Regions from separate parts of the Paenibacillus sp. FSL H7-689 genome, predicted to be linked through region 1. Evidence: predicted binding sites of a transcription regulator. Region 1 holds the regulator's gene; the other holds the start of a gene.
The links. Region 1 encodes Rex, which represses fermentation and respiration genes when NADH is low (regulators of the CRP and FNR family bind a similar motif). Its sites were predicted from a motif close to TTGTGAAATATTTCACAA; they were not measured.
Positions count from the first base shown of each region.

Region 2: nirB (nitrite reductase large subunit NirB) is a predicted target of Rex. The motif match lies at 5,348-5,365, and genes of this name have one in related genera.

Region 1 is NZ_ASPU01000011.1:41,288-51,810, forward strand. It holds gene C170_RS06640 (AAA family ATPase) at 1-757, opposite strand, end outside; gene C170_RS06645 (hypothetical protein) at 750-1,277, opposite strand; gene C170_RS06650 (cell wall elongation regulator TseB-like domain-containing protein) at 1,579-2,109, opposite strand; gene C170_RS06655 (amidohydrolase) at 2,149-3,456, opposite strand; gene C170_RS06660 (redox-sensing transcriptional repressor Rex) at 3,443-4,096, opposite strand; gene dinG (ATP-dependent DNA helicase DinG) at 4,315-7,176, opposite strand; gene C170_RS06670 (tetratricopeptide repeat protein) at 7,318-7,965, opposite strand; gene panD (aspartate 1-decarboxylase) at 8,059-8,442, opposite strand; gene panC (pantoate--beta-alanine ligase) at 8,435-9,331, opposite strand; gene panB (3-methyl-2-oxobutanoate hydroxymethyltransferase) at 9,328-10,206, opposite strand.
Region 2 is NZ_ASPU01000055.1:120,550-127,853, reverse strand. It holds gene C170_RS24690 (response regulator transcription factor) at 1-705, shown strand, start outside; gene C170_RS24685 (YfbR-like 5'-deoxynucleotidase) at 706-1,335, opposite strand; gene C170_RS24680 (formate/nitrite transporter family protein) at 1,621-2,403, opposite strand; gene nirD (nitrite reductase small subunit NirD) at 2,447-2,773, opposite strand; gene nirB (nitrite reductase large subunit NirB) at 2,829-5,258, opposite strand; gene C170_RS24665 (metal-dependent hydrolase) at 5,534-6,241, shown strand; gene C170_RS24660 (hypothetical protein) at 6,473-6,793, opposite strand; gene C170_RS24655 (M42 family metallopeptidase) at 6,953-7,304, opposite strand, start outside.

The sequences.
Region 1 (10,523 bases):
GCTTTCTGCCCTTTTTGTCAGGCAAGTCCACTTGAATGTGGCGGTCAAAACGTCCCGGTCGCGTCAGGGCGCTATCCAGCATCTCTTTGCGGTTTGTTGCAGCGATAACAAGGATTCTTGGCGTATCAGAAGAATAGATTCCATCCATTTCCGTCAGGAGTTGATTCAAGGTCTGATCATATTCACGCTGTTGACCACCTTCACGTTTACCCCCAATGACATCAATTTCATCGATAAAGATAATAGCGTTTTCCTTATTTTCCTTGGTGGCACGGGTTCTTGCGTCCTTGAACAAATCCCGAATTCTGCTGGCACCCACACCAACATACATTTCCACGAACTCACTACCCGATGCTGCTACAAAAACAGAATCGGTGTAATGGGCAGCAGCCTTGGCCATCAACGTTTTCCCTGTCCCTGGAGGGCCCGTCAGCAAGATCCCTTTTAACGGACGAATCCCGAACTTCCGAATTTCTTCATGTTTGATGAGAAAGTCAAGCGCTTCACGCAATTCCTGCTTGGCACTGTCCTGTCCGCCAATTTCTTCAAAAGTAAGCTTGGAAGGTCCTTTTTTCTTCCGTTTACGTTCCTGTGCAGCGCCTACTGTAATTCCGCCACGCATTTGCATCATGAACAGCAAAGCTCCGACAAACACCGCTGCAATCAGAATCGGAACAATATTAACACCAGTAAAAGCAAGAAAAATAATCAATACGGGAAAAAATCCGATGGCAACTTCTTTTGTCCACTTAGGCATTAGGCCACACTCCTATCTGACCGGGCACACGCGGCAGAATAATAAACTTGCTGGCATCTCCGTCTCTGAGACTGACATATACGTTGTTGTCATCCATCGCTGTATTTACCTTAATTCCATTCGTCGCCATCTTTGACAACGTTGGTGTAATCTCGGTGTATTGCTTGTTCTCCATCGCCTGAGCTACGGTAAACATCGCATCCCCCCACCAACTTTCCAGTGCTTCACTGGAATGATCCACAACATCCAACTTTAGTGAACGTGTTCCAATTAACGTCTGTCCTTCTTTGTGAATATATTGTACCAGTCTGCCCAAATCAACATCAGGTTGCAGATCCAGTTTCAATTGTACGTCATTGCGGTTAATAGTTAATTGAACGTCATTGACTCCATCGTACTGGGTAACCATCTTTTCAATCGGATTCTGCACGGCCACCTGACGATATACAAACCAACCTCCAAACAACACAACGGCTGAAATGACGGCAGTTAAAGCAATAGGCAATACTTTTAGCTTCAAGTTAATTACCCCTCCCAGATTTTGGCCTAACCTACTGGCTTATTGGTATATACGAATATGTGCACATTGACTCCTGCGAGAATTTCGACAGGATTATTTGTTTTTGAATGTAACTTTGAGTACATATCTGAGTATATCACATCGTATATACATTTTCGAAGGCGAAAATATGAATAAATTATTAATTTTAACTATTTAAATCAAATATGTTTACAGACAACACAAAGAACCGGTTCAGTCGGATATCCGTCTGCCGGTTCTTTCATTTCTCTAATTCTCTAGTTATGTCACTCTATTTGTTCTAGCTGTTCGGGAGTGTGTAGACCAGGTCCACCTGTTCTCCGTTGCTAAAACGATAAAAGCGATAGTGGTTATGCGTACCGTCTTTATAATACACTTGCCACACATATATTCCATTCACAACTCCGGGCATGATTCGCTTAATCTCGCCGGCAGGAACTTCAGAACTGAAGCGATTGCGGATCTGCGCTTCGGACATGCCATTCTGCAGCAGCTCACTGTGTACAGCGTTTGCACCCTTAGCCGGTTGATTGTTTGCATCGAATTTAACCCAGACCATAACATCTTGGTTATCCTTATTTTTACCGATCAGTGTCCAGTAGATGTTGTCAGAGCCTTCTTTGTCTCCCCAGATGTACTTGCGCAATTCATCATAGGATGTAATGCCCAGTTGCTTCTGTGCTGCTTGTATGGCGAGCGCTTCTTCCTTACGTTGGTCCTGTGTGACATAGACGTAATAACGCTGAAGTCCAAACAGAATCAGAACCAGTGCAAGCAGCGAAATCCATATCCACTTCTTTTTTTTCTTCAAAAGCCGAACTTCCTTTCCCTATGATGCTCTGTCCTGCAATTAACGAGCAAGCAGACCATCAAATGCCAATTGAGACTCACGCAAAATGCGCTCTTCATCCAGCGTCAGACATTCGCCGTGTTTCACCACTTGTTTTCCATCCACCCATACGTGCTCTACATCTTTGGCAGAAGCCGAGTAGATGGTATGCGAGATCAGGTCTGTATGTGGATAGAAATGTGCCTGTTCAATGTCCAAAGCGATAAAATCAGCCTTCATGCCAACCTGGAGTGCTCCGGTATTGTTCAAGAAGATGGATTTGGCACCGTATGACGTTCCGAGGAGTAACGCTTCGCCTGCTGGCACTGCCGTCGGGTCACCAGATACACCTTTGTGGATCAATGCAGCCAGTCTCATTTCCTCGAACATATCCAGGTTGTTGTTGCTTGCCGGTCCGTCTGTTCCGAGTGACACGGTAACTCCTGCTTTCAGTAACGCAGGAACCCGAGCAACACCGGAAGCGAGTTTCAGGTTACTTCCCGGGTTATGGGATACAGCCACATCATGACGGGCCAAAATTTCAATCTCTTCGTCATTCAGATGCACCGCATGTGCAACCAGGGATGGACGGGAGAAAAAGCCCAGTTTCTCCAGATGTGCCACAGGACGCAGTCCATAATCAGCCACGTTCTGCTCCACTTCACGAAGCGTTTCAGACATATGTGTATGGAGAGGAAGGTTCAGGTCGTTCGCAACCTGCACAAGCTTCTCTATGTAGTCAGGAGGGCATGTATATGGTGCATGTGGCGAGATTACGGTTGTAATGCGACCATCTGCCTGTCCATTCCACTCACGTGCAAACGCTGCCGACTCCTCCAGCTTCCGCAGTTGCTCTTCTTCCGAGCACAGCCCGATTACACCACGTGCCAGTGCTGCTCTAACGCCTGATTGCTCCACAACTTTGGCAACTTGATCCATGTGATCGTACATGTCCAGGAAAGCTGTAGTTCCGCCTTTCAACATTTCAAGCACCGACAGGGAAGTTCCCCAATATACATCTTCTGAAGTCATTTTCGCTTCCATCGGCCACATTTTTTCCTGCAACCATACTTGCAACGCAAGATCGTCTCCGTGCCCTCTGAGCAACGACATTGCTGCATGACCATGCGTATTGATCAGACCCGGCAGGAAGAACAGTCCTTTTCCATCCACTTTGGTACAATTTTTGTCTCCATCCGGCAATGTCTCACCAATATGCACAATCTTGTCATCCTGGACAACCATGTATCCTTGAACCACGTTCCATGCTGTGCCGCCTTCATTAACGGCAAATTTGCCGTTGTGAATTACCCATCTATTTGTTGTCATCTTCCTCGTCGTCCTTTCCAGTCTCCAAGTAATAGGCCAAACTAAGCAGATCCGTTGTAAAGTCAGCATGGTGAATGCGGATATGCGGCGGTGTTTTTAGAATTGTTGGTGCAAAATTAAGGATCGCTTCAATTCCTGATTCAATAAGCTGATCCGCAACATTTTGGGCTTCCGTATCCGGAACCGTGATAATACCGATACGGATGTTTTCCGTTTTAACCGCTTCCGTCAATTCATTCATTGGTTTTACCGTCAAACTGTTGATTTGGCTACCAATCTTCGGTCCATATGCATCAAATACAGCAACAATCTTCATGTTGTCTTTTAGATATGCGTTGTAGTTGGACAAGGCTTGACCGAGATTACCCGCGCCTACCAGAGCTACATTAATTTGCTGATCGATTTTGAGAATGTGACGAATTTTCTCAATCAAATAAGATACATCATACCCGATCCCTTTACGACCAAAATCACCGAAGTAAGCCAGGTCTTTACGAATTTGGGCCGGATTCAGATCCAGCCTCTGTCCAAGCTCTTGAGAAGAAACAGTAGCCACCTCACGCTGATGCAACTCGTTCAAATAACGCAAGTATACAGGCAGACGGCGTACCACCGCTTCCGAAATTTTATCCGATTTCATTCTTGCTCCCCCTTACCAAGGCCACGATAAAATAATAGATGAAAAGATGAGCATCCTGTATAAACTCAAAGATAAACGTGACATTTTATACAGAATGCTCCTTGTAATTTAGGTTATAAGTTCTTACGTGCAACTGCTTTAATCGGATACGGAAATATCTAATAAAGTTTAACGCCAAACGATAGTGTCATGCAATGATATAACGAACAAAACAACCATTATTTTTGTTCATTAGCAGGTTTTTCCAACCACTCGGTAATTCGTGGAACCATCTGCTCCGTGAGCATGTGTTCCATTTTGGGACCAGGTAAAGAATATAAAAAGAATTTACCATAGTACGCTTCAATCACCCGTGTATCATAAACAATGACAATTCCTCTGTCCTTCGCTGTACGCACCAATCGGCCAAATCCCTGCTTGAAACGAATGACCGCTTGCGGCACGGACAGTTTCATGAACGGATTTTTCTTCTGTTCCTGAAGCAGCTCACTCTTGGCTTCCACCAACGGATGATTCGGTGGCTGGAAAGGCAGTCGCACAATAGCGAGACAGGTTAGCGCCTCTCCCGGGATATCTACACCCTCCCAGAAGCTGCTTGTACCCAGAAGTACCGTAGCTTTGGCATCTTGGAACCTGCGAGTCAGCTTGGAGCGGCTTCCACTGTCCACGCCTTGCCCAAGCAACGAGATGTCGTTACCAGACAGTGCCTCCTTCAGCGGATCATAGACCTGTCGCAACATCTTGTATGAAGTAAACAGAACCATCATGCGTCCACGCGTGGCAATTGCCGTCTCTGCGAGTGATCGCACCAGCATATTAACAAAGTGCGCATCACCCACACTGCCCTTCACACTCGGGAAATCACGCGGAATCACCAGAAGTGCCTGATCGCGATAGTTGAAAGGTGATGGCAGCATCGAAGTTAACAACCGATTATTCTCGGAAGCTTCCTGCAAGCCAAGTTGTTCAATCATGAACTGGAATGACTTATCTACCGAAAGCGTAGCCGATGTAAGTACAACACTTTTCTTTTTATCAAAAAATAAATCCTTAAGTTGTGCACTGACATCTACAGGTACAGCATACAGCTGAAGAGATTTACTTCGGAACTGACCGCTGGCTTCCATCCAGTACACCGTTTTGGCATCATCCATACGCATGAAGAAACGTAGATTCTCCTTCAATGTGGTCAGATCTTTCAGCAATCCTGTAATGTCCGTGATCAGACTATCCGATTGATAATCATCCTGATCCTCTTTCACCTCAAGCAGCAATTTGTCCCCTTTGCGAACCAAATCGCCCAGAGTCACATAGATCTGGTTCTCCAGATCCTGCAACTCCTGCCATTTTGCAGGTTTCTGAGAAGCTTTCAGACGCAGTGAAAATTGCCCCGTCTCTCCCGGTGAAGCATCACTTCGTTCAGGCAACAAACCGAACAAGGCATCGCTCATACGATCCCACAGTTCCTTGACCTCAACAGCCAGCGGGAACATCTGATCCACCATGGAGCCCCATTGCACCGAATTTTCATGCCCGGATAACTGGGAACGAAGCATAGGCAGCTGACCATTACGACTGTCTTTAAACAGGCGGGTCAGTGTATGAACCAACGTGAAATATTTCATATGCATTCCAAGATGTTTACCAGCAACATCCTCCAGATGATGTGCCTCATCGATCACAAGACTCTCATAGGCTGGCAGCAGCTGATGCGCGGCTTTCACATCCGTAAATAATTTGGAGTGATTGGTGATTACAATATCAGACAACCCGGCCTCATGTTTGGCACGATGGTAGAAACATTTGCGGAACCATGGACATGATCTTCCCAGACAGGACTCGGATTCGCTCTGTACCGTCTCCCAGAAGTCCCCTCCGCGTCCGCTAAGGTTAAGTTCCTCATCATCTCCGGTTTCGGTCTGCGTGAGCCAGACAATCATCTGAGCAGCTGTGAAATAATCCTCTTTGGGTGTAGCGAATTCACGTTTATTGATTTTGTGTTCAAATTTGCGCAGGCACAGGTAATGTCCACGTCCTTTGAATACAGCAGCCTTAAACGGGAACGGAACCACTTGAGTCAGCATCGGAATGTCCCGCTCTCTCAATTGCTCCTGCAGATTGATCGTATGCGTGCTGACCATAACTTTCTGTTCCTGCTTCACACTTTCGTAAATAGCAGGCAAGAGATAACCCAGAGATTTACCGGTGCCTGTTCCTGCTTCGATCAAGAGATGTTTCTCTTCATCCAGGGCTTGCCTTACACTGCTGAACATCTGAGTCTGCGCTTCACGCTCTTCGTAATGATCCAGCGTATCCTTCAGGTTCTCCCGAACCTGGTCCATAAACTGTTCGAAGCTTACACCATCAAGGGGGTTAGCCTCCCGCTCATCGCGTGGTGCACCAATATCGGTCCAATCACTTACATTAAGAGCAAGCTGACGATAATAGGTATGTCCGTCCAGATCCTGAATCGGCTCTGCTTCCTTCTCACTGCGCATTCCGTCCAAGAACCAGCCCAAGTCACTGTCTTCTGGTGCAAACAGGTCACTGAGGCGCTGAATCGTTATGAGCGGTAATTCCTTTAACTCATCCAGGCACTTGAGCAGCACATAGGCTGTCGCCAGTGCATCACTGTCTGCCTGGTGAGGGCGATCATGTTGAAATCCAAATTCGGAAGACACATAACCGAGTTGATAAGAACCCAGTGATGGGAATGTGATCTTCAGAAAATCAATCGTGTCCAGAATGCGGCCAGTGAACGGCAAATAACCGCAACGGTCAAGAGCATTCTGCAAAAAGTGAAAATCAAAAGCGACGTTGTGTCCAACAAGCACCACATCATTAAGTAGCGGAACCATCTCCATCATCATCTCTTCGAGTGAAGGAGCGTCCGCCACATCTGCATCGGTAATACCCGTCAACCCCGAAATAAACGGGGGAATCGGTACACCAGGGTTCACATAAGAACTATATATTTGAGTTATGCTGTAGTCATGATCTATGATGGCAAGTCCGGCCTGTATAATCTCACCGTCGGACTGCGTGCCGGTTGTTTCGAAATCCAATACGGCAAATTTCATTGCAATGTACGGTCCCTTCCATTCCAGTCTATGTTACAGCATAGCAAAAAAAAGGGGATTTGAAAATTAACTGACAAAAAAGCGGTGTCCCCGCCGCTATGCCAAAGGAGGGAACACCGTTTTTTGTCGCCGAATTCCCGCTTAATGAAGGGTCGTCAGCTGATTAGCATATTGCAATTTTCCCCTGTTCAACCTGCAAGCTTCCATGTTGTACAGTGGTTCGGTCAATGTCGGGTCATACTGAAGGGCCTGTGCAAAGAGTGAACATGCAGCTTCGGGATTCGCAAGCTTGGCTTGAATACAGCCCAGGGCGTTGCATACAAGCCCTTTTAAGCGAGGTGAACCCTTAAGGTACATGATCTGCTGCAAATGTGTCCCGGCTTCCGCCATTTGTTCCAAATTCAGATACGCGAGCGCCAGGTAAAAACGAGTCAATGCACTCTCCGGATGGTCGGTCACAACCCGGGAGAACTGCATGATCGCCTGCGGATACATCTGTAATTTGAAATAGCCCTGACCTCGACTGAAACATTCCAGATGGAGTTCAGGCAGAGCGGTAACAGCTTCCTGTTCCGGTTCAAGGGAAGCAGGCTTATCCATCTCCCGCTCCCTCACCTGGCTCATCTTTTCTTCAAACATCAGCCATTCATCCAGCATTCCGTCACTCATCCGCTTAAGCAAGTTCCACTTTTGCAGCAATTCCTGTTTGTTCAGGCCTTCAGCGGAAGGATAGCTCTTGATAATTTCATCTAACATGTCGTTCATTTCTGCGAAAACATGCTGGAACATCGTTGCATCCCCACCCTTGAAAAAATGGATTAGTGCAGTGACCTGTACTCATTTTTTGCTTCAAGGGCCGATTTCATTCTCCTTACCAGTCGATTACATAATTGTTGCGTGGACTTCCTGCTTCATCGTTTGTACAGGTTTATTCTGTCCATCTACAAATACAACGGTTGGTTTGTGAGTATTTGCCTCTTCTTGCGACATCATGGCGTAAGAAATGATAATGACGTTATCTCCAGGCTGCACCAGACGTGCAGCTGCGCCGTTAAGACATATGACCCCGCTTCCGCGTGGTCCTGGAATCACATAAGTTTCCAGACGTGCACCATTGTTGTTGTTCACAATTTGCACTTTTTCGTTTTCCATCAAGTCGGATGTTTCCATCAAGTCTTCATCTATGGTAATGCTACCCACATAGTTCAAGTTGGCTTCCGTTACCGTAGCCCGGTGAATTTTGGATTTCATCAGTGTTCTAAACATGGGACAGTACCTCCGATTTTTGCAACCTTATATTGTCAATCAATCTTGTTTTTCCGAATTTCACCGCAAGTGCGATGAGCAGATCATCACGTCCTTGAACTTCCTCCTGATCTGCGAGTGGCTCCAGACTTGGAAAAGCCTGAATCTCGGCGTAGTCGATAACGGCAAGCGGTGAGCTTGCAATCTGCTCGCGCAGAATACGACGGATATCTGCGGCGTTTGTAGCTGCACCTGTATCTGCGGCATCCTGAGCTGCACGCAGTGCCTTCGACAGAACTAACGCCTGTGTACGCTGTTCAGCGCTAAGATAGACATTACGTGAACTGAGGGCAAGACCATCCTCTTCGCGAACAATCGGACAAGGTACAATCTCTACAGGCATATTCAAATCATTCACCATCTGTTGAATGACCGCAACCTGCTGAGCGTCTTTCATTCCAAAAAATGCACGCTGCGGCTGTACTATGTTGAAGAGCTTGGAGACTACAGTTGTTACTCCGTCAAAATGTCCTGGACGTGAAGCGCCACATAGGCGCTCCGTCAGTTTTGAGACAGATACCGTCGTTTGCGTTGCCTGTGGATACATCTCTTCAACAGAGGGAATAAATACGATATCCACTCCTTGTGAACGTGCTGTTTCCACATCTCTGGCTTCATCCCGCGGATAACTGTCAAAATCTTCATTAGGGCCAAATTGAATCGGATTAACGAATATGCTTAATACCACGATATCGCTCTGTTGTCTGGCTGCCTGCATCAAGCTTGCATGACCTTGATGAAGATAACCCATTGTCGGTACCAGACCTACAACGGACGCACTGGACCGAATCGCTTGACGCTTCAAGCTTAGTTCCTGTCTTAACTCTGCGATTGTCCGTAATACTTTCATGAGTTACTCCCCACCTTCTCCTTGCGTTGTCCGCCGTACAGTTGATCCAGAACACCATCCGCAGCATTGAATACATGCTCTTCGGCCGGGAACGAACGATCTTTAACTTCTTTCACGTAAGCTTCGATGCTCGTTCTGATTAATGTACCCACATCTCCATAGGTTTTGACAAATCGTTTGGGCGTATACGGAGAGGCGTATTGAACCACATCGTGGAATACCAGTACCTGACCATCACAGCCTCGACCTGCTCCAATTCCAATGGTAGGGATGGACAGTTCCTCCGAGATCGCCCGTGCAACTTCTTCCGTAACCAGTTCAAGCACAATACCAAACGCACCAGCAGCTTCCAGGGCTTTGGCTTCGTCCATCAGACGTTTCGCATCCGCTGCATCCTTGCCCTGAATGCGGTAACCACCAATCTGATTAACCGATTGAGGTGTCAGTCCGATATGCCCAAGAACAGGTACGCCTGCTTGCACAACTGCTCTAACAGTGTCCGCTATCTCGACTCCGCCTTCCATTTTAACCGCATGGGCATGCCCCTCTTGCATCAGTCGACGTACACCCTTAAGCGTCTCATCCACGCTGCCATGATAGGTCATAAAAGGCATATCAGCCACAATAAATGTTTTCTCAGCTCCGCGCACTACGGAACGTGTGTGGTAAACCATGTCGTCAATGGTCACCGGAAGCGTCGAGTTATAACCCAGTACTACATTGCCGAGTGAATCACCAACAAGGATCAGATCGATACCTGCTTCCTCTGCGAGGAGCGCTGTTGGATAATCGTAAGCCGTGATCATACTAAGCGGCACACCATCCTGCTTATATTTTTTCATTTTCACAATATTCAACGCTTGTTTGTTCGCCATTTTCTCTCATGGCTCCTTTCTTCTTTTCAAATAAACGCAACAAAAAAACCTTTTAGTTTTCCACTAAAAAGTCCCGAAAAGTCAAAAAAGAGTCACTTGCGATCGTCCCTTCTGTCTCGGTCCTCTTCGGCTCAGAGCAGAATCCAACAACTCACTTAAACGTATTTCATTCTTGCACTGCGGTCTGCTTGTATAAAACACATCAAAGCAGAACAAAGGTTACTGTTACGGGAGTGCAATTCGGTCTGCATTAGCCGATATCGCCTCACGAACACAGTATACCAAAGTTCTGCTCAAACTTCACGTCTTATGTTCAT
Region 2 (7,304 bases), on a different contig from region 1:
GAAGCGCGGAACGGTCAGGAAGCGTTACAGCTCATTGAACATTCCGTACCTGATCTGGTTGTAACCGATATTCAGATGCCGGTGATGAACGGATTGGAACTCGCCAAACATCTGTTTTTTGCCTATCCGCATGTGAAAATTGTCATTCTGAGTGGTTATCATGAATTCGAATATGCACGGCAGGCGATCAGTTACAAAGTGGAGGATTATCTGCTCAAACCATTATCGGAAGAACAGCTTCGTACACTGCTGGATGCGATGGAATTGAAGCTTGGGAGCGCTGTGGATTCGCTTGCGCATGTCAGTGCCGTGCTGGATGAGCAGGTGAAGCCGGAGGATATCGCAGAGGCCATTAAGTTGTATTTGAAGCAGAATTACATGCATGAGATTACACTCCAGGACATGGCGGGACAGATGCATTTTAGTGTGGACTATCTGGGAAAGTGCTTCAAGAAGGTGACGGGCGAGACTCCGCTGAAATATATGACAGGTCTGCGGATTAATGAAGCAAAACGCATGCTCGTCACGCACGAGAATATGGATATCAAGACTATTGGTGGAGCGGTAGGGTATAGTGATTCCCACTATTTCAGCCGGATCTTCAAAAACAAAACGGGCTTGTACCCTAGTGAGTACCGACTGCAATTGCAGGAACGAAAAAAAGCCCTGTCCATGGATGATGAGAACCATGTTGACTTGAGCTGATCACTGGGCCAGAGCTTCTTCGGTTATTTTGCGAATATCAAACGGGGAGCGGATACCTTCTTCGATCATGTCGGGGAGAATCTGTTCCAGGAAATACTGCACACAGTGGAGGTCGATATTTTTGATTTTGACCAAGGCATAACGGTACATAACGATAAATTCTTTCTCCGTATTGCCACGTTGGAGCTCAGCAAAGGCTTCATATACTTGATCCATCTTGTCTGCGACTTCGAGAATCAGTCCTTCAACCGATTGGTCTTTTCCCTCACGCAGCTGTCTGCGGAAAATAGGCTGGAACTCTTCAGGAATATTTTCATTAATAAAATGTTCAACCATGCCTTCTTCGACCTTTTGCAGCATCGAACGCAGCTCCAGCGAATAATGTTTGACGGGTGTTTTGATATCACCGATAAAGATTTCGCCATAATCATGACTGCTGGTGATTTCGTATAACTTCTTCCAATTGATGGTGACTCCATGTTGCTCCTCAATATCTGCGAGCGTTTTGGCGTACTGTACCACTTTCCAGGAATGGGCGGATACGCTGTGTTCTTCGAATTTGAATTTGCCAGGTGTACGAATAATACGTTCAAGATCGTTTAGTGACCTGAAGTACGTGTGAATTCCCATATAAGCGTTCATCCTTTGCTGGTTGAGTATAAGTGTGAGTATCCATCGACTATACGCCAGTTATGTCAACTGTGGATTAACGCGGATAGCGACGAAGGTAAAATGAAGTTTTAATTCTCTATAGAAGGACGAGAGGATGAATGGGAAGCGTACGAGAGAGTAACAGCTTATCGACAAACAATAAAAAGCCACGATGTGTGACTGAACGTGAGTTCGGCATCCATCGTGGCTTCAGTGTGTGTAGATGTTGTGCTCTAGGCTACATAAGTGCAGTTGAATCAAGAATTATGCTTTTTTTCGTACCGGAGAAGTATACCAATACGCCATTCCAACAAAGAGGGCACCGCCGATAATATTACCAAGCGTTACCGGAATCATGTTATGGAACCAGCCTGCCATCGTGATTGTATCCGGGTGGTTTGGCAGCAACCAGGATAAAGACAGCAAAGTCATATTGGCAACACTGTGCTCATAACCACTTGCGATAAATGCGTACAGACACCACCAGATGAGAACAAGTTTGGCGATATCTTCTTTGGAGCGAGCTGCCATCCAGATCGCCAGACAGACGAGCCAGTTACAGAGAATGCCTCGGAAGAACAACTCAGACATGGGTGCCGCCATCTTTTTGGCAGAGACAACGAATAACAGATGTTCCGGCGTAGCCGTTTTGAACAGGCCGCTACCGACTATAAGTAGACTTAATAGAATTGCGCCGAGCAGGTTACCAACAAAGACGAGCCCCCAGTTCTTCAGCGTTTCGTTCACTGTGGTTCGGCCTGCCAGTGTACTCATGGTAAAGAACATATTGTTACCTGTAAACAGTTCCGATCCGGCAAAGATAACCAGCGTGAGCGCGAGTCCGAAGGACATACCCATCAACATAGTTTGCAGTGGTGACTGTGCCGCAAGGAGCGGAGCACCAATACTGAAGATCAGAACGATGCCAAGCCCTACATAGGCACCAGCCATCAAGGCAGCAACCATATATCGTGACAGGCTTGCGTTCATTTGATCCCGTTTTTTAACCGCAGCTTCAATAATTCCCTCAACACTTGGTGTATACATCACGGTTTCCCCCATTATTTTGCATCAATCTTTGAACGTTTCGCTATATTTCGATCCAAACCTGGCCGTTCTCTACCTTCACCGGATACATCTGTACTTGACCGTTGTCCGGTGCTTGCACAAGACCTGTAGTCAGGTCGATCTTCCAATCATACAGCGGATCGTACAGATAATGCCCGGACACGATGCCTTCAGCCAGCGGCCCACCCTTAGGGTGGGGGGTGTGATTATCCGCAGCGAAGATGGTACCATCCGATGCACGAAAGACAGCAAGCTGATGGTCCTTAATCTCAACTACTCTTCCGATTCGTGGCAGGAATTCTTCAACTACTCCGGCGGGGAAGTAGGTGCCTGATTGTTTTGTCGTCATCTTAAACCACTCCTTATCTATTTAACATTCTCCAGTATTAATCCTGCAAGCTTGCTTATGGACGAGCCGATACTTCGATGCCATGGAACATTTTGCTTTGGCCTTCCTCATTGCGAATCGCTTTTTGCCAAGGTTCTTCAACATGCTCAAGTGCAAATTCAATCCGCTGCATCAACGCTTTACGTTCCTCAAGGTTATCCACAACAACCGAACGAATATGCTCCAGACCCATGCGTTCCACCCACTCGGAAGTCCGTTCCAGATAGTTACCTGTCTCGCGGTAATATTGCATGATGGCGCCGCACAGTTCAATCAACTCTTCATCCGTTTTCACTTTGCACAGGGAATCAGCAAGTCTTGCTTTAATACCGCCGTTACCACCGATAAAGATCTCCCAGCCGCCGTCGTTACCTACGATACCGATATCTTTGGTACATGCTTCTGCACAGTTCCGCGGACAACCGTTGACAGCATATTTAAACTTGGCTGGCAGATCCAGACGTTCGAATTTACGTTCGATGCGAGCACCCATGGCCATGGAATCCTGTGTACCGAATCGGCAGAATTGGGAACCGACACATGTTTTGACTGTACGCAGCGATTTGGCGTATGCATAACCTGAAGGCATATCCAGTTCTGCCCAGACTTTAGTTAGATCTTCTTTTTTAACACCAATCAAGTCGAGACGCTGACCGCCAGTCACTTTGACTGCTTTCACATCATATTTGACCGAAACGTCAGCGATACGTTTGAGGTCCGCTGGTGTAGTCACCCCGCCGTACATCCGAGGTACAACCGTATACGTTCCATCTTTTTGAATATTCGCGTTCATACGTTCGTTAACAAAACGGGATTCTTTCTCATCTTCGTGTGTGTCTGGTGCAATCATGCCAAGGTAGTAGTTGATCGCCGGACGACATTTGGAACAACCTTCTGGCTGACTCCAACCCAGTACATTCATGACCTCTTTGGTCGTTTGTAATCCTTTTTCACGAATCTCGGCTACAATCTCATCCCGTCCCATGGAAGTACATCCGCATATTCCCTGTTTGGCTCCACTGCTGAAACTGTCTCCAAGTACATATTGCAGAATCTGTTCCACAACCGGTTTACATCCACCGCAAGAGCGTGTTGCACCGGTACAGGCTTTGATTTCATCTACAGTGGTAAGGCCCTGGTTTGTAATGACATCAACAATGGTTCCTTTGGTTACCCCGTTACATCCACAGACGATCTCGTCTTCGGGCATCGTTTCAACAGAGGTTGCTTTCTTATGACCGCCGCAGCCTGTACCCATGAGTGAACCATACAATTCTTCGGTCATTTCGGTTTGATTTTTAATCAGTTTCTGCAATTCGGCAGAATCCGTAATGTCACCGAAGAGAACAGCGCCGACCATTTTATTATCACGAAGCAGAATTTTTTTGTAAGTCCGTTTCCAGTCATCTTTGTGCGAAATGACGGTGTGCTCTGGGCTGTCGATGAATTCACCAGTTGAAAAGACATCTACACCCGAAATTTTCAATTTCGTGGATACAACTGAACCTTCATAAGGAGCGGTCTCCACACCGCAGATATGTTTCGCCAGAATCATACCTTGCTCGAACAATGGGGCAACGAGGCCGTAACATACCCCGCGGTGCTCTGTACATTCCCCGACCGAGTACACATTCTCAAGTGAAGTCTGCATATAGTCATTCACGACAATACCCCGGTTCACTTCCATACCGCTTTCACGGGCTACAGCCGTATTGGGTTTAATGCCTACAGCCATGACCACAAAATCAACATTCAGAACCGTATCATCTGCAAAACGTATCCCTTCAACGCGTTCGCCGCCCAGTAGTTCGGAAGTCTGCGCACCCATCTTGAACCGGATACCCTGACGTTCGAGTTCTGCCTTCAACATGGATGAAGCTTGCGGATCAAGCTGACGCTCCATCAGATCTTCCATCAGATGCACTACGGTAACTTCCATGCCAAGTTGTACCAACCCTTTGGCAGCTTCAAGGCCTAGCAGTCCGCCCCCGATAACGGCCGCTCTTTTATACTGCTTAGCAGCTTCCAGCATGACATTGCAATCGGCGATATCGCGAAAACCAACAACACCCTCTTTGTCATGTCCCGGTACGGGGAGAATGAAGGAGTTGGAGCCTGTTGCAATGATGATTTTGTCATAAGGAACGCGAGTTCCATCTTCAGTCACAACTTCGTGTGTCTCGGCATCGATTCGTGTAACCGTTGTGCCTGTGTGCAGCGTAATGCCGTAATCTTCATACCAGTGAAGGTCGTTCAGCACGATATCGTCCAGTGTTTTGCTTCCTTCCAGTACATAAGACAACATAATGCGGTTGTAGTTAGGATAGGGCTCTGTGCCAAAAACGGTAATATCAAATCGCGTAGTTAATTTTAAAATTTGCTCAACGGTACTAATTCCTGCCATTCCGTTACCTATGATAACGAGTTTCTCTTTTTTTCCGTTCATGTGTGTATGCCTCCTTGGATAGACGCTGTACATTACCAACAATTTTAGTGGTTTATATTTGAAATTATACAAGTAGTTGACGATAGTTTATGTGATTTAATTCACTAATAAAGATAGAAGAGTCATAAATATAATAGTGTGAGCCCCATCACAGAAAGTTATATTTATTTTCATACAAATAAGAAATGCGAACTATTGTTCTTATTTTGTTTTCGTTGTAAAATCGGAACTGGGCCGTATTGTTCCCGATTTCTTCGAAAGGACGTTTTTGCATCATGATGGGAAGATCCCACCTTATTATCGGGACAGGTGTGTCGCTTTCTGTTCTGCAGTTGGCCGGTATGCCAGTGACCGCGCCAGCAGTTACGGTTGCTCTGATTGGTTCTTTATTGCCTGACATTGATGAGCCTAATTCGCTGCTGGTATCCAGAGCCTTGCCTAACAGTCTGATCAGGTTGTTACAGACGATTCTGTTGCCCACAGCTGTATTTGTGTACTTCTATGTTCATGCCAAACCATGGAACCTGTTGCTTGCGATCCTCATTGCGCTTGTGTCATTCCTGCCTTCGCGTTCGCTTCGCAAAGTGTTGATGTTTGCGATTGGACTTGGGCTGGTTTTCTATGGTCACGCGTTCGCACCGTGGAACTTGATTGCAGGCAGTTTGTTAATGCTCTGCACCACACTGACTCATAGGGGACTGACACATACCCTGTACGGAACCGCAATATGGGCGGGCTTGTTGTACAGCACGACCCAGCAGCAGGGACCGGAGATCTGGGTAGCGGGAGGCACGGCATATGCGATGCATCTATTGGCCGATTCACTAACCAATCGGGGTATTCGTCCGTTACCACCGCTCAAGTGGCGCATACGGGTGAATCTGATGAGTACAGGGACCAAGCGTGGGGCCGTTGTAGAGAATGTCTGCATTGTGCTTACTCTTATTCTGGCCTGGATTGCATTCTCACCGCTATTTCTATAGCCATCCAAAAACGCCAGCCCGCATATTGTGGGCTGGCGTTTACAGGTATGCATTTCATAATGAATAAATCGTAATAACTTAGCCAATTCAGGATTGAGAAGGAGAATCAGTCAGGTCGTCAATATCGGAAGAACCAAATACAAATAAAACAACAAGAATGACAATGATCAGTAGTTCAGCGAACCCATTTCCGTCAAAGTCAGACATCACTTCAACCTCATTTCTTGGCGTTTAGGAATTGATTCTCTGTTGGAAAGCCCGTATAACGTCATTCAACGTCATATCGCCACCGATCTCATCGAGGAATTGCACCAGTTTGTCTTGATTCGATGGTGTAATATTTTGTAGCGATTTATACTGCCCAACCAGTTCAACGACCAGTGTAGCTTCTCGAAACAACGTGACCGCATCCACTCTTAACTTCCCACTTACCAGTAATGCTGCAACGATAAGTTCCAGATTTCTTCCTTTAAGGTTGCCATTGAGAAGGGTGTTTGCGGCATTTGTTTTTTTGGAACCTTTATTCGATTTTCCATTCCTTCTCACTGCCATAACAGGTCCCCCGCTGCTTGGTGTTTAATTCATCTTCCGTTATTGTATCTTATGTGTAATTCCCTATAATGTTCGGCCTATTAATCTACGTGTCTAACTGATATCCTTGTGAATATAAAAAAGAGACCTCCCGATGGTTAGGAGGTCTCTTGTCAGCTATTACGCGTTATTAATTATGGTATTCATCGTTGTCCGATCCAGACCTTTGACCAGTTTCACGATCAGTTCTTTGGCTGCATCGTAGTCATCCGTATGAATGATGGAAGAAGAGGTATGGATATAACGTGCGCAGATACCAACAACTATTGATGGTACACCAATGCCACTCAGGTGAACTTGACCTGCATCGGTACCACCTGGTGAGATGAAATACTGCATTTTAATCTGATTGGATGAAGCCGTATCTTGAACATATTCCACCATTCCGCGATGGGTGAACATACCCGGGTCAAAAATACGAAGCAATGCGCCTTCTCCGATATGTCCAAATGACTGTTTGTCACCTGTCATA